DNA from 3 places in the Acidovorax sp. GW821-FHT09B03 genome. Region 1 is predicted to be linked to each of the others. Evidence: predicted binding sites of a transcription regulator. Region 1 holds the regulator's gene; each other region holds the start of a gene.
The links. Region 1 encodes sigma-54, which starts transcription at its own class of promoters, with help from an activator protein. Its sites were predicted from a motif close to TGGCANGNAANCTGCTTT; they were not measured.

Region 2: the regulator sigma-54 is predicted to act here: its motif matches at 801-818, upstream of AC07PA_RS17515 (BMP family protein).
Region 3: the regulator sigma-54 is predicted to act here: its motif matches at 1,114-1,131, upstream of AC07PA_RS05445 (ammonium transporter).

What each region holds. Positions count from the first base shown of each region.
Region 1 covers NZ_JBWKPP010000008.1:243,945-246,209, reverse strand. The annotation lists gene lptB (LPS export ABC transporter ATP-binding protein) at 1-504, shown strand, start outside; gene AC07PA_RS16975 (RNA polymerase factor sigma-54) at 568-2,169, shown strand; gene AC07PA_RS16970 (VOC family protein) at 2,170-2,265, opposite strand, start outside.
Region 2 covers NZ_JBWKPP010000009.1:80,701-82,965, forward strand. The annotation lists gene AC07PA_RS17515 (BMP family protein) at 1-747, opposite strand, end outside; gene upp (uracil phosphoribosyltransferase) at 1,004-1,645, opposite strand; gene AC07PA_RS17525 (threo-3-hydroxy-L-aspartate ammonia-lyase) at 1,826-2,265, opposite strand, start outside.
Region 3 covers NZ_JBWKPP010000002.1:459,931-462,195, forward strand. The annotation lists gene AC07PA_RS05445 (ammonium transporter) at 1-1,043, opposite strand, end outside; gene ribD (bifunctional diaminohydroxyphosphoribosylaminopyrimidine deaminase/5-amino-6-(5-phosphoribosylamino)uracil reductase RibD) at 1,190-2,265, opposite strand, start outside.

The sequences.
Region 1 (2,265 bases):
CTGTCCTACCTGCCGCAGGAAGCCTCGATCTTCCGCAAGCTCACGGTCGAAGAAAACGTGCGTGCCGTGCTCGAACTGCAGCGTGGCGAGGATGGCCAGCCGCTGCCGCGCGCGGCCATCGAGGAGCGCCTCACGGCCCTGCTCACGGAGTTGCGCGTGGAGCATCTGCGCGCCTCGCCTGCGTTGGCCCTGTCCGGCGGTGAGCGCCGCCGCGTGGAGATCGCCCGCGCGCTGGCCACGCAACCACGCTTCATCCTGCTGGACGAGCCGTTTGCCGGCATCGACCCCATTGCGGTGATCGAGATCCAGCGCATCATCGGCTTTCTCAAGGCGCGCGGTATCGGCGTGCTCATCACCGACCACAACGTGCGCGAGACGCTGGGCATCTGCGACCACGCCTTCATCATCAGCGACGGCCACGTGCTGGCCCAGGGAACCCCGTCCGAAATCGTCGACAACGCCGAAGTGCGCCGGGTGTACCTGGGTGAACACTTCCGCATGTAGCAGACCGATGGACCGCACGTTCGCCATGCACCTGCCTTCGCGGCAGCCCACCGGGGCTGTGCGATGAAGCCCGGCCTGTCACTGCGCGTATCGCAGCACCTGGCGCTCACGCCCCAGCTGCAGCAGTCCATCCGCTTGCTGCAGCTGTCCACGCTGGAGCTGGGCCAGGAGGTCGAGCAGATGCTCGACGAAAACCCCTTTCTCGAGCGCAATGCCGACGAGGCGCCGCGCGAAGAATTCGGCGTGGACACGGCCGATGCGCCCGTGCAGCCGGACGACTACAGCGCTGACGACGCGGTCTATTCCAACGCACCGGGTTCCAGCACGCCGAGCGAGTCGGTTCCCGATGCACCCCAGAGTGACGCGGAACTGGGCAGCAGCGCCAGCGACGAGCCTGACTGGAGCGGCGATGGCACCGTGGACGTGTCCCCCAACGATGCCGAGTGGGGTGGCGATGCGCCGGCCCGCAACCGCAACGATGCCGAGGGCGACGAGGCCGACGCCACCGAGCTGGCCCGCACCCATGAATCGCTGACCGCCTTCCTGCACCGCCAGGCGCTGTCGCTGCGCCTGTCCGAGGTGGACCGCGCGGCGCTGCGCTTCCTGATCGAATCGCTCAACGACGATGGCTACCTCGAGGAGCCGCTGGAAGAGCTGGCCATCGCCCTGGCCGGCCCGGACGACCTGGAGCAGATCGAGGAGCTGGTGCACCGCTTCACCGTGGCGCTGCGCCTGCTGCAGAGCCTGGAGCCCGTGGGCGTGGGTGCACGTGGCCTTGGTGAATGCCTCACGCTGCAGCTCACGGCCCTGGCGGCCGACGAAGACAGCGATGCCGACCCCGACACCGTGCAGACCGCGCTGCGCGTGTGCCAGCAGCCGCTGGAGATGCTGGCACGCCGCGACATCCGCCGCCTCACGCAGCTGTGCGGCGACGGCGAGGAGCGCACGCGCGCCGCCATGGCCCTGATCGCGCGGCTGGAGCCGCGTCCGGGGCGCAAGTTCGTCGATGTGGAGCGCAACATCATCGTGCCCGACGTCATCGTGCGCAAGGCCGGGCGCGCCAATGGCCGCGACGGGCAGCACAACTTCATCGTGGCCCTGAACCCCGACGTGATGCCGCGCTTGCGCGTGCACGACATCTATGCCGGCGCCCTGCGTGGCCACAAGGGCGGCGAGGGCCACCAGGCCATGCAGCAGCGGCTGCAGGAGGCGCGCTGGTTCATCAAGAACATCCAGCAGCGCTTCGACACCATCCTGCGCGTCTCGCGCGCCATCGTCGAGCGGCAAAAGAGCTTCTTCACCCATGGCGAGCTGGCCATGCGCCCGCTGGTGCTGCGCGACATCGCCGACGAGCTGGGCCTGCACGAGTCCACCATCAGCCGCGTGACCACGGCCAAGTACATGGCCACGCCCATCGGCACCTACGAGCTCAAGTATTTCTTCGGTTCGGGCCTGGGCACCGAGACCGGCGGCAATGCATCGAGCACGGCCGTGCGTGCCCTCATCAAGCAGTTCGTCGCGGCCGAAAGCCCGGCCAAGCCGCTGTCGGACAGCCAGATCGCCGAGATGCTCAAGGAGCAGGGCATCGAGTGCGCGCGCCGCACCGTGGCCAAGTACCGCGAGGCGCTCAAGATCGCGCCGGCCAACCTGCGCAAGGCGCTCTGATCAGGGCAGGCTGCGGAAGGCCCGGCTGGAGATGCTGACGGCATTGCCGTCCGGGTCCTTGGCGTTGGCGAACGCATAGCCGTTGGCCTGGTGCGT
Region 2 (2,265 bases), on a different contig from region 1:
CGTGTCGGGGTACTTGTCCTGGGTGTTGATCACGTTGCCGATGGCCAGCTTGCCCTTTTCCTTGGCGGCATCGCTCACGCCGAAGCGCTCGGCGTACAGCACGTCGGCGCCCTTGTCGATCATGGCGAAGGTGGCTTCCTTGGCCTTCGGTGGGTCGAACCAGCTGTTGATGAAGCTCACGGTGAACTCCACCTTGGGGTTCACTTCCTTGGCACCGGCCATGAAGGCGTGCATCAGGCGGTTCACCTCGGGGATGGGGAAGCCGCCCACCATGCCGATCTTGTTGCTCTTGGTCATGCCGCCGGCCACCATGCCCGACAGGTAGGCCGGCTCCTGGATGTAGTTGTCGAACACGCTGAAGTTGGGCGCCTGCGGCTTGCCCGAGGAGCCGAGCAGGAACGAGGTCTTGGGGAAGTCCTTGGCCACCTTGCGGGCGGCGGCTTCCACCGCGAAGGCTTCGCCCACGATGAGCTGGTTGCCGCCGGTGGCGTACTCGCGCATCACGCGCTCGTAGTCGGCGTTGGTCACGTTCTCGCTGGACTTGTACTCGATCTCGCCGCGCGCCTCGGCTGCCTTGAGGGCCTTGTGGATGCGGCTGACCCACTGCTGCTCGTAGGGCACCGTGTAGATCGCCGCCACCTTGGTCTTGGCCTGCGCCATCGCGGCGCCGGGCGCCAGGCCGATCATGGCCGACAGTGCCAGGGAGGTGGAGAACAGATGGCCGGTGAAGATGCGGCGTGAGGTCATGGAGTGGGTCCTTCTTCGGATGGAGGATGGGCGATCGAATCTAGGCGTTGTCTCAAGCAATTAGCACGCCAATGGACGGCTGGTGTCGCGTGCCAGCGGATGCCCTGCGGTGATGCAGCCGCAGGCGTCGCCAGGGAGTCTGCCAGAAGAAAGTCACCAGATGGTAAGAATTCGCACCGGCATGGGGCAAAAAAATGCCGCTGCAGGGGATCGCATCCCCGCAGCGGCCATCTGCCCCGTGCTTGTGGGGCGCGGCTTATTTGGTGCCGAAGATCCGGTCGCCGGCATCACCCAGGCCCGGCAGGATGTAGCCATGGTCGTTGAGCTCGCGGTCGATGGCGGCGGTGAAGATCGGCACGTCCGGGTGCGCCTTCTGCAGCGTGGCCACACCCTCGGGCGCGGCCAGCAGGCAGACGAACTTGATGGAACGCGGGTTGAGCTTCTTGAGCCGGTCCACGCAGGCGGCGGCCGAGTTGCCGGTGGCCAGCATAGGGTCGACCACGATGATGTCGCGCTCGTCCATCTCGGACGGCATCTTGAAGTAGTACTCCACCGGCTGCAGCGTGGCCGGGTCGCGGTACAGGCCGATGTGGCCCACGCGCGCGCCAGGCACCACATTGAGCATGCCGTCGAGAAAACCGTTGCCCGCGCGCAGGATGGAGACCAGCACCAGCTTCTTGCCGTCGATCACCTGGCTGGTCATGGTCTCCAGCGGGGTCTCGATCTCGATGTCCTGCAGCGGCATGTCGCGCGTGACCTCGTAGGCCATGAGCGTGCTCAGCTCGCCCAGCAGGCGGCGAAAGCTGTTGGTGCTGGCGTCCTTCCTGCGCATCAGCGTGAGCTTGTGCTGGACGAGGGGGTGCTTGATAACGGTGACGTTGGTGGTAGCGGGGCTCATGGCGCGGCCTTTGTTATGTGGCGGTGAATGTGAATGGCGGTGACGGTATTTTGACGTCCCTTTGAGCCTGCGGGCGTGGAAACTGGCAAGGCCACATGCCAGAGACCCCGTGGAGCCGGCTTTGCCGGGCCACTGGAGGCGCCCCCTGAGGGGGAGGCGACGCAGTCGCTTCGGGGGGAGTCAATCCGCCAGAAAGCGCGCGTACCTTGCCATGTCCACGTTGCCCCCGCTGATGAGGATGCCGACCTTTGCGCCGTGCACGTCCACGCTGCCGTGGCGTGCACCGGCAAAGGCCAGGGCGCCCGTGGGTTCCACCACCAGCTTCATGCGCTCGGCAAAGAAGCGCATGGCCTCGACCAGTTGCTCGTCGGTGGCGGTGACGATGTCTTCCGCCAGGCGCTGGATGATGGGGAAGGGGATCTGCCCGAGCGATCGGGCCTGTGCGCCGTCGGCAATCGTGTGCGGCGTGGGGATCTGCACCAGCTGTCCGCTGCGCAGCGATTGCTGGCCGTCGTTGCCGGCCTCGGGCTCCACGCCGACCACGCGGCAGCTCGGCGCCAGGGCCTCGGCGGCCAGCAGGCTGCCGGCGAGCAGGCCGCCGCCGCCCACGCAGACGAAGA
Region 3 (2,265 bases), on a different contig from region 1:
GTGCCGATCAACTGCGCGCTGAAGGCCACCCCGCCGAGGCCGCCCAGGGCCTTGCTGCCGAAGATGCCGGCGGCCAGGCCGCCCCAGGTGCCGCACAGGCCGTGCAGGGGCCAGACGCCGAGCACGTCGTCGATCTTCCACTTGTTCTGCGTCAGGGTGAACAGCAGCACGAAGATGGTGCCGGCGATGGCCCCTGTGACCAGCGCGCCCAGCGGGTGCATGAGGTCGGAGCCCGCGCACACGGCCACCAGGCCCGCGAGCGGGCCGTTGTGCACGAAGCCCGGGTCGTTCTTGCCCAGCACCAGGGCGGCCAGCGTGCCGCCCACCATGGCCATCAGCGAGTTGACGGCCACCAGGCCCGAGAGCTTGTCCACGGTCTGCGCGCTCATCACGTTGAAGCCGAACCAGCCCACCACCAGGATCCAGGCACCGAGGGCCAGGAAGGGGATGTTCGATGGCGGGTGGGCGGAGATGGCGCCATCCTTGCGGTAGCGGTTGGCGCGCGAGCCGAGCAGCACCACGGCAGGCAGGGCGATCCATCCGCCCACGGCATGCACCACGACCGAGCCGGCGAAGTCATGGAACTCTTCGCCCGTGAGCGACTTGATCCAGGCCTGCACGCCGAAGTGCTGGTTCCAGGCGATGCCCTCGAAGAAGGGGTAGACGAAGCCCACGATGATGGCCGTGGCCATGAGCTGGGGCCAGAACTTGGCGCGTTCGGCAATCCCGCCCGAGACGATGGCCGGAATGGCCGCCGCGAAGGTCAGGAGGAAGAAGAACTTGACCAACGAATAACCGCTTTGCTGGACCAGGGTCTCGGCCCCCACGAAGAAATGGGTGCCATAGGCCACGCTGTAACCCACCGCAAAGTACACCACGGTGGACACGGAGAAGTCCACGAGGATCTTGACCAGGGCATTCACCTGGTTCTTCTTGCGGACCGTGCCCAGCTCCAGAAAGGCGAACCCGGCATGCATGGCCAGCACCATGATTGCCCCGAGCAGAATGAACAAGGCGTCCGTGCCCTGTTTGAGTGCTTCCATACCATCTCCACGCGATTGTTTGATCTGTTTTGGTGCATTTCACTGCGTCTTGCAATGAATGCACCAATTTCAAGCAAAAAATGCGCCAGCATGTGGCATGTGTCCCCGCGGTGGTGCTGTGCTGTTTTGGTGCGGGTGAGGGAGGGTCAGAAGCGGTCGCGCCCCTGTACCCGGGCCACAATGCGCAGATCGGGTCCGAGCCGGTCCACGGAGACGTACTCGAGCGCGGTGCCATCCGCCAGCGCTTGCAAAGGCGCCGCCTGGGCGATGCCCAGGCCCGGACCGAGCAGCCGGGGCGCCAGGTAGAGCAGCAACTCGTCCACCAGCAGCCCTTCGCGCAAGAAGGAGCCGTTGAGCTTGTGGCCGGCCTCCACGTGCAATTCGTTGATAGCACGCCGGCCCAGGTCCTGGAGCATGGCGCCCAGGTCCACCTTGCCCTGGGGGTTGGGAAGGCAGATCACCGTAGCGCCCTGGCCCTCCAGGGCCGCTTTTTTCGCCGCATCGTCGCTTGCGGTGTAGATGAGGCAGGTGCGGCCCGGGATGGAGAAAAGGCGCGCCTGCAGTGGGGTCTGCAACTGGCTGTCCACGATCACCAGGTGCGGCTGGCGTGGCGTGGCGACATCGCGCACATCAAGGCGCGGGTCGTCATCGAGCACGGTGCCGATGCCCGTGAGCACGGCGCAGGCGCGGGCGCGCCAGGCATGGCCATCGGCCCGGGCTGCGGGCGAAGTGATCCACTGGCTCTGCCCGTTGGCCAGCGCGGTGGTGCCGTCCAGGGAGGCGGCGGTCTTCAGGCGCACCCAGGGCGTGCCGCGCACCATGCGGCTGAAGAAGCCGATGTTGAGTTCGCGCGATTCCGTCGCGCCAGGGCCTACCACCACCTCCACGCCGGCAGCGCGCAGGCGCGCAAAACCCTGGCCCGAGACCAGGGGGTTGGGGTCGGCCAGGGAGGCCACCACCTTGCCGATGCCGGCACCGATCAGTGCATCGCAGCAGGGCCCTGTGCGGCCCTGGTGCGAGCAGGGCTCCAGCGTGACGTAGGCGGTAGCTCCCTGCACGCCGTTGCCCCGTGCGGCCGCATCGCGCAGCGCCATGACCTCGGCATGCGGGCCACCGGCCTGCTGGGTGAATCCCTGGCCGAGGACCTGGCCGTTGGGCGTGGTGATCACGCAGCCCACACGGGGATTGGGGTTGGAAAGAAAAAGCGCCTGAGTGGCTAGCT